2 regions of the Peribacillus sp. NPDC097895 genome follow, and region 1 is predicted to be linked to the other one. Evidence: riboswitches for the same ligand, from Rfam matches in the RefSeq annotation. Region 1 holds a riboswitch; the other holds the start of a gene.

The links. A riboswitch is a leader RNA that binds a small molecule or an ion and turns the genes downstream of it on or off. The one in region 1 is predicted to bind thiamine pyrophosphate.
Region 2: another riboswitch for thiamine pyrophosphate. It lies ahead of thiC (phosphomethylpyrimidine synthase ThiC); the one in region 1 lies ahead of tenA (thiaminase II).

The regions. Positions count from the first base shown of each region.
Region 1 is NZ_JBNNSH010000001.1:2,298,269-2,302,886, forward strand. Features, by position in the region: gene ACQKMH_RS10985 (ABC transporter ATP-binding protein) at 1-817, opposite strand, end outside; gene ACQKMH_RS10990 (ECF transporter S component) at 830-1,414, opposite strand; gene tenA (thiaminase II) at 1,429-2,112, opposite strand; TPP riboswitch at 2,242-2,369, opposite strand; gene ACQKMH_RS11000 (MFS transporter) at 2,635-3,027, opposite strand; gene ACQKMH_RS11005 (MFS transporter) at 2,994-3,824, opposite strand; gene ACQKMH_RS11010 (hypothetical protein) at 3,788-3,973, opposite strand; gene ACQKMH_RS11015 (hypothetical protein) at 4,000-4,215, opposite strand; gene ACQKMH_RS11020 (hypothetical protein) at 4,279-4,476, opposite strand; gene ACQKMH_RS11025 (hypothetical protein) at 4,503-4,618, opposite strand, start outside.
Region 2 is NZ_JBNNSH010000002.1:940,326-944,943, forward strand. Features, by position in the region: gene thiC (phosphomethylpyrimidine synthase ThiC) at 1-1,507, opposite strand, end outside; TPP riboswitch at 1,644-1,759, opposite strand; gene ACQKMH_RS15915 (HAD family hydrolase) at 1,875-2,663, opposite strand; gene ACQKMH_RS15920 (histidine phosphatase family protein) at 2,835-3,368, opposite strand; gene ACQKMH_RS15925 (hypothetical protein) at 3,638-4,090, opposite strand; gene ACQKMH_RS15930 (helix-turn-helix domain-containing protein) at 4,188-4,442, shown strand; partial or broken gene ACQKMH_RS15935 (IS6 family transposase) at 4,485-4,618, opposite strand, start outside.

The DNA.
Region 1 (4,618 bases):
CCTTTTTCCGAAAACCACTAAAACCTTGGACTTGCATAAGGGGAACACCGTCACTGGATTGGTCTTCACGAACCGGTTTATTGTCGTGTATATATTCATCCCAAACACCAGGGAACCAAATTCCGTGTTCCTTCATTTCATTTTTATATAGGGAAAGGATGGTATCTTTTGGACCATCAGCTATGATTTGACCGTCACCATTAAAAAGCACGATTCTATCGATGAATTCTAAAACATGGTCAATTTTATGTTCCACGATAATAACGGTCTTGTCTCGTCCAATTCCCTTCAACAAGTCCCAAATTTCTTTTGTTCCTTCCGGATCAAGCATAGCGGTTGGTTCATCCAAAAATATCACTTCTGGTTCAAGTGCCAATACCGAAGCAATCGCCAGACGCTGTTTCATGCCGCCTGATAATGTATCAATACTTGTATGAATAGTCTTTAGTTTCAATCCAACTTGACGGAGATGATGTTGAATCCTCTCTTTCATTTCTTGCTTAGGAACAGAAAGATTCTCAAGGACGAAAGCAATTTCCTCATCGGCAAATGGCATGCAAAACTGACTATCAGGGTCTTGAAAAACATATCCCCATGAAGAAGGGCACTTCAATTCTTCCGCTTTCATCGGGACTTCGATGGAATTTGGTATCAATCCACTTAACACTTGTAAAAGTGTGGACTTTCCACATCCTGATGGTCCCAGCAATAGAACTTTTTCACCTCTATCAAACGAGACGGATAGGTCCTTGAATAGCAAGGACTCACCTCCGGGAAATTTCATTCTTAACTTCTCTACATGAACGATTCGTTCCATGGTCATCAACCTCTACTTTTGGTCCAGTTCTGCATAATCCTTACTGGAAACCGGACGTACAAGATTAGTTACTCCTGTTGCTTCCAGGACTTTAACTAGATAGTAAGCAGTCACACCGGCAAAGAAAATGGAGCCTATGAACCTCGCAATCATGAATAACAAGAGATTCCAAAGAGAGAGCGCACCTATTTCCCCATATGCAAAATCCATGAGAACTGATCCCAGGCAGGATGCTATCGCCGCTAATACAGCGACCGACATATTGAACTTTTTATATCTGAACGCCATGAAAACCAGTTCCGCGAACAATCCTTGTACAACTCCATATAAGAGTACGGTTAGCCCCCAAGGTGAACCTAGAAAGAATTCTCCGGAAGCTGCAGCAATCTCTGCCAGTAGCGCCACACCCGGTTTTCTCAAAACTAAAAAGGCAACGGGTCCAGCTATAAACCACATTCCATAAATAAGTTGATCTACATGTAATCCTAATGGTTTAACGGAATAATAAAGTGAACCCCAAACGATATAGACTATTCCAAATGCCACGGCAATCACGATCGTGACTAATATATCCGTTAATTTCAACCCTTTTTTCATTGTTTCAATCTCCTTTATACCTCTAATGTTTCCTTATGCACCGGCCATGTCTCTAGACGATAAGCCATTTCCCAAAATGAGTATTCATATTGGCTGCTAAGAATAAAATGCTCCTTCATTCTTACCCTATCTTCATCTGTTACTTTTTCAGCAATCTCATCAAGCCTTGCAATTTGTTCTTCGACCAAAGAGCGGAACCACTCTCCTCCGTAAGCCGCTATCCATTCTTGATATATCGGTTCTTCCGGTTTACACTCTTTCAGCTTTTCGCCGATTTCATAATACAGCCAATAACATGGCAAGATAGCTGAAATAACATCCCCTAAATGACCAGAATATGCCGCACGATACATATGGGAAGTGTAAGCATAAGCAGTCGGTGCAGGTTTGAAATTTTTCCTTTCTTCTTTTGTGATGCCTAATCTCTCAGAAAAATTTTCATGAAGCTTCAACTCCGCTTCATATGTTCCTTGTGCATGGCCGGCAAGCCTGCTTGTTGTATGTAAATCTGTAGCCTTGACTGCTCCTAAAGCTTGAACTCTGGCAAAATGTGATAAATAATAGGCATCTTGCTTGACATAAAAACGAAAACACTCCAATGGCAATGTGCCATCGCCTATTCCTGCAACAAATGGATGGTTAAAACTTGCTTCCCAAATATGATCGACTTCCTGACGGATTTCCTCTGAAAACTTCATCTTCTTTACCTCCAAATTTTATTTTTCCAATGAATGATACGGGAAAAAACCTCCTCTTTTTTGACAAATAAAAAACCACTTTCTTTGACGTAAAGAAAGTGGTTGTACTTGAAATAATACAGAAACGTATTGTTCCAGACCCCACTTCCCTACGCTGGTATAAACCAGATCAGGTTCTAAGGGTCTTAAAGTCATACTTTAATCTCAGCTTCTCAGGTAAAATAACTTTTACCAATAAAGCACCCCTAGTGGTACAAATTGTATATATAATTCATTTGCCTTTATATTAACACGATAAATCCAATTGTCAAACGTATTAGAAAAGTTTTCAAGCATTGATGTAGATTAATACTATATAGGATTAATAGCCTTTCAAGCTTGTATATCCCTCTAACCCTGCGATCTATGCTGGTTGGATTGATAAAAAAAGGTTGAGAAGTTTATTTCGTTATTTACTCGTGAATTCCGTTGATTTACTCGTGAGTTTGCGTGTTTTACTCGTGAATTCCGCTACCTATTAATTTATGCATTTGTTGTTGCTTTTAGTTTTATATTTTCCTCAATCTGTGGTTTATCATAGCTGCCATACTTCTCTTTCACAACCCGTAACGCCAAGGCCGCCATTATGCTCGGAACTGTGAAGGCCATAAATGCATTTTGTGGCGAATAGTTTGCAGCCAGCAATAAACCTATTAATGTAGGGGCAACAATCGCTCCAATTCTACCAAACGCCAAGGCCCAGCCTATCCCGGTGGTCCTTATCTCCCGTGGATAATACTCGGAAATATACGTATTGGCCAAATTCATCGTACCCACTGTACAGGCACCTCCAAAAGCGATTAAAATATATAATGCTACTTCATTTGAGGTTAATCCTAATATTACAAAGCATACCGTACCAATGGCACAGAGAATACAAGCACTCTACTATGGCCCATTTTCCCAACTAAGTACCCTCCAATTATCGATCCGCCAATTTGCCCTATCCCCAATATAAGATTGAAAGATAAACTGGATGTAAGGCCGTATCCGGACTGCTGCATGATTTTCGGTAACCATGTATTGAGTCCGTATTCCATAAGTAAACAATTAAAGGCAGCTACCCAAAACGCAAATGTACTAAGAGTACGCTTATCTTCAAAGAGTTTCTTGACTGGAAAGCCTTTTGCCCTTTCTTGGACCTTGGCAAACTCATAGTCGTCCGAGTCTTTATCGTCGCCCTCTGGATCAATGCGGTTCAGAATTCCGGCAAGCTTTTCCCCTTGTTTTCGAATAACATAATAGGAAAGAGATTCAGGAAATTGCTTCATGAAGAATGGCAGTGCCAGTAAGGGAAGCGCCACAATCCAATACAATACCCTCCAACTTATTTGTTCCATCACATACATTCCAATTAAAGAAGCAAGAATGCTCCCGATTGAATAACCACAGTACATTGTGGTTACAATGAGCACCTTATACTTTTTGGGTGAGTATTCCGCCATTAAGGAGATAACGTTTGGCATTAATCCTCCCATCCCCAAGGCTGCTATAAATCGCATGAACGAGAAAAAGGCAGGGTTTGGAGCGAAACTTGAAAGTAATGTAAACACACTGAATATACATATGCTAATGGCAAGTACTTTTTTTCTCCCTATTTTATCCGCCAGGGGTGCAAAAATGAGGGCACCTACCATCATTCCGAACAATGAATAACTGGCGTCAAGCTCCATTCCTCCATCATCAAAGGTAAACCTACTCCGTACATGGCTATATCAAATCCATCGAAGGTAATTGCGAACAAACACCACATAAAGACCATTAATTGCAAACGGCCAAATTTACTATTCCCCACCACTTCCAAAGCATGAACTTCACGCAATTATTTCCCTCCTCTTTGCGAATTTTTCACGATATAACATGTAATGTCAGTTTCACCAATTCACCGTAATCTGCTATAATTTCATCATTTTTCTGTATGGAAACGGCATCTGTAATCCCGCCTACTAAAACAATCATTCCAGCCTGAATGGAAAGTCCTTCACGGCTAATCATTTTTACAAGTTCCACAATGGAATGAATGGGATGATCGAGTACAGCTTCCCCACGACCCCTCTTTTGTATTTCACCATTTTGATAAAGGGTAACTTCTGCTTGAGCCCAATCCGTGTGATATGGTGAATAAGCTTAATTGCTAAGCAGAATTTTGGCTGAAGATGAGTTATCCGCTACTACATCTGTAAGTGTAAAGGAAAAATTTTTATAACGGCTGTCAATAACCTCTAAAGCAAGAAATACACATTCTACAGCCGGCCAGACATCTTTTGCCGTTATATTTGCACCTTTCAATTCTTCTTTGAACAAAAAAGCAAATTCAGGTTCCACTCTCGGATGAATGAATTCCCCAACTTTTAATACTGGTTAGTTAGTTCCATCGCAGATGTCAACCTGCCATAGATCGCTTCCTCTACCCCTACTTGCTGTTGTTTAGCTTTGCTCGTCAAGCCCATCTTCCACCCGATGAATT
Region 2 (4,618 bases), on a different contig from region 1:
TCGAAAGGGCATCGTCTCTTTTTTGTGCATGCGGATGGCCTTTTGCAAGGTCAGCTGCATGTGCAGCAATTTTATAGGTAATGACCCCTACTCGAACATCCTCTTTATTCGGAAGTCCAAGATGCTCTTTCGGTGTCACATAACAGAGCATCGCCGTACCAAACCAACCAATCATGGCAGCACCGATCGCAGATGTAATATGATCATAGCCAGGAGCTATATCCGTTGTCAAAGGCCCAAGGGTATAGAACGGGGCTTCTTGACAGACCTCCAGCTGCTTATCCATGTTTTCCTTAATCAAATGCATCGGCACGTGCCCGGGTCCCTCCACCATGACTTGAACATCATGTTTCCAAGCAATCTTCGTCAGTTCCCCCAGTGTTTCCAATTCTGCAAATTGCGCCTCATCGTTTGCATCTGCAATCGATCCAGGACGAAGACCATCTCCTAATGAGAAAGAAACATCATATGCCTTCATGATTTCACAAATCTCTTCAAAATGAGTATAAAGGAAGCTTTCTTGGTGGTGGGCCAAACACCATTGAGCCATGATCGATCCCCCTCGGGAAACGATTCCCGTAACCCGCTTTGCCGTTAATGGGATATATCGCAATAACACTCCAGCATGTATGGTGAAGTAATCGACACCTTGCTCGGCCTGCTCGATTAAAGTATCCCGAAAAACTTCCCAATTTAAATCTTCCGCAACTCCATTCACTTTTTCCAATGCTTGATATATAGGAACGGTCCCAACTGGAACAGGCGAATTCCTGATAATCCATTCACGTGTTGTGTGAATATTCTTGCCGGTGGAAAGGTCCATTATGTTGTCGGCTCCCCATCGTGTAGCCCAAGTCATTTTCTCCACTTCATCTTCGATCGATGAACTAACAGCTGAATTTCCAATATTCGCATTTATTTTAACGTGAAAATTACGCCCGATGATCATAGGCTCACTTTCAGGATGGTTAATATTTGCCGGAATGATGGCCCGCCCGCTGGCTACCTCTTCTCTTACAAACTCAGGGGCAACATTTTCCCTGATTGAAATGAACTCCATTTCAGGGGTAATGATTCCTTTACGTGCATAATGGAGCTGGGTTACATTGTTTCCTTTCATTGCACGCAAAGGTTTCCTTTTCAATCCCGGAAAAATATCGGCATTGGATTGTGGCTCCACTTTTCTATAACCGTTATCTTCGGGTTTTATTTCACGTCCTTCATACTCTTCAATATCCTCACGTTCCAGGATCCAGTTGCGTCTAATCGGATCAAGACCTTTCTGAATATCAATCGGATATTCGGAATCCGTATAGGAACCGCTTGTGTCATAAACTCGTAAAGGTGGATTCTCCTCTTCACCGAATGCCCCTGTAGTCGGACTTAACTTAATTTCACGCATAGGCACTTTAATATCAGGTCTAGATCCCTCTACGTACACTTTTTTACTCCCTGCAAAACTGGACATAATTGAAACGTTCATGTCATTTACTGAATTACTCATCATGATTTCATTTCTCCTTTTTAAGTTTCATTTAAAAAGGACAAAATCCAATCCATTTCGCACGAAAAAGCCGGATCTCATAATTAAGACCCGGCTAACGTTAGTATGACTACAGAAATGACCAAATGAAATGTCATTGTTAAGTAGATTCTAACTTCCCCACGCTGGTATGAACCAGATCAGGTCCTGAGGGTTAAGAAGCTTTACGCGCTTCTCTCTCAGCCCAACTTATATTGGACACCCCTAGTCTGAATAATTTAATTGATTACAGGGTAACTATATATCACCCTTTTGATTCTGTAAATAATTGCAAAGGCCTATATATTTTAATGAATCCCTCCAAAATTTGTTACTTGGAGGGGACCCATCATTATTTTTCCAAACCTTCAAGGATGGGGAAAAGCTCCTCCAAATGCTTGATTTCATAGGTTGGAAGCACTTCATTCCGTTCCTTATCATGTCGATTTATCCAAACCGACTTTATGCCCACTCGTGATGCCCCAAGGATATCGGTCATTAAATTGTCGCCAACCATCAATACTTCATCCTTATCCAGCTCCATGATTTCCAAAGCATGCTCAAAGATGGATGCATCCGGTTTACCGCGTCCAAATGCTCCTGAAATGACGATTTGGTCGAAATAAGGAACGAGTTCTGGCGTAATTTCAAGTTTAGTATTTTGTAGTTCAGGCGAACCATTCGTCAGCAAAAGCAATTTGTAATTCCCTTTTAATTCATCTAACACACGGAATGATTCTTCATAGATAAATGGCTTTTTACGTCTCTCTGCAGGGAAACGTTCTGCCAGTTCAAGCCCAAATGCAGGGTCATTGATCCCTAATGCCTTCAAGCCTCTCGTCCACGCTTCTTTCCTATATGTCGGTACAATCCCTGCCATCTTCCGGAATTCATCATGATCATCTTGAAAATTCCCCCATAGTCCTTCAAATGGGTTGATTCCGATCATTTGAGTAAATGCATATGTATCGTAAGAAGAGTAAAGCTCACGCGCTTCTTTCCGAACCGCTTCTTCAAACTCATCGACATTTAAATCATATTTTTCCCTAGCCACTTCACATGTGGCTACAAAAGCCTCTTTCACACTTTTCTGATCCCAAAGCAATGTATCATCTAAGTCAAAAAAAACTGCCTTCACCAAAATGCACACCCTCTTCCCCTATTATTGAATTCGATAAAAATTACACTATTACAATAATAAACCACAACCATCGGAAAAAGAATAACTATTCGGAAAATGACTATATCTTTCTTAAGATCATTAAATGTTCAACGTGTACCAGACATACTTTTTTTGTCGGGATATCCTTGATTATCTTTCGAATACATACAGCCTTCCATTGCTGGCAATCTTGAATTTCGGACCGGCAAACCCCCGTCTTATCAGCTCTTTTCTCATATATACCATGAGTGCGGCATGACTCACGATCAGAACATCCCTTTCCCCCTTTGCAAAAATTTCGTCCAATGCTTTATTGATCCGTCGCTCAGCGATTTTAATTTCCGCTCTTGTCTGCTTGTTAATCAACGAGCAGGATCGAATCCAGATGGCCCAAAGGATGAACGGCAGCTTTACCTTTCCTTTAAGGGGGGGGGAAGGTATTTCCCGCAGTTCCTCCATCCGATGAACCGTGCCAGGGTAGATATGTTTTGCAGTCTTGACCGCTCTCGACATATCGCTGCAATAACATTCCTGCCATTCCTCAGCTCGTAATAAAGTCGTTCCGTAAATTATATCTGCTGCATCATAGTCCATGAACCATTGCTTCATATCATCCGCAGTCACGGATTTCCCTGTTGGGAATTCATGTGCCACCTTAAAATGACGTACCAAACCAATTTTCATATATTCTCCTTATTATCTTTTAAAATATTCGTTTCTTTTTCTTGTAAAACCCCTTAACAATATATTAACCTATGTAAAGCTATATAATAAATGCAAGTTGAAACCATTAAAAACCTTATTGAGCTCTCCTTGACATTGTGTATGGTTAAAGGTTCTCACAGATTGAGTCACTGCAAGCACTTGATTATGATAGGGAAAGATATCATGGGCAAGAGCATATGTAAAATGATCGAAAAAAGAGAAAGCATATCGCCTTCTCCTTTTATCGTTTAATCTATGAATTGGAGTTCTGTTATCGTACATCTTTTCCTGAATTTATATTTCCCGCTCAAATCACTGAATTGATAATCATTTAGGGATTTCCCCAGTTGATCCTTTAGTTTATCCACCGTGATGGATTCCTCAACTGTCTTTTTCCAATTTTCATTTCCCATTATCTCTTCGAACGGAATGGTAGTCAGGACTTCATCATATATCTGGATGCTTTGATCGATGCCGAAGCTGCCATAGATACTGCCATTTTCATCGGCAAAGATATGCTCTGATTCCAATTCTTCCACCAATACTTCCAGATATCCCTTTGCCTTAACAGGCTTGATGGCAATCTCCGCTTCTGCCTTTACAGGTCCCAATCTCTTATCGATGATCTCTATCGTCAATTTAACGTGAACGGGCGGATAACCAAACCCTTCACAAAGTTCTGCTGCCGAGTTATATACCATCTGAACATCCTCCTTTTGTCACTATCATTATATAATATAAATACTTCATCTGGGGGGCTGAACAAGCACCTAGTGAACAAGACGTGTAGGGTTTTATATGGAAAAAAATTTATCAATTCAAATTGGTCAACGTTTACGTTTTTATCGTCAACGGCGTAAATTATCCTTGGACGACCTTGCTGAACTGACTGGTGTTAGTAAACCTATGCTCGGACAAATTGAACGAGGTAGCTCGAATCCAACTGTAGCGATACTGTGGAAAATAGCTGCTGGACTACAAATCCCATTCGGTTCATTTCTTGTAAGAAATCCTTCTATAATCGTTAGAAACATAGAGTGTGGTTTCCTTTAAATTGCTAACTTACGAAGCTACTTCAAATAATTTATGGATAAATTATTTTTGATTTTGGGCAGACTTCACCCCTTGATGAACCTGTTTCTTTTTAATCATTTGCATGGCTTCTATACCACTCAGTATGTAAGTAGCTGTACGAAATGATTTCAACCCTAACATAGAACGAACTCGCT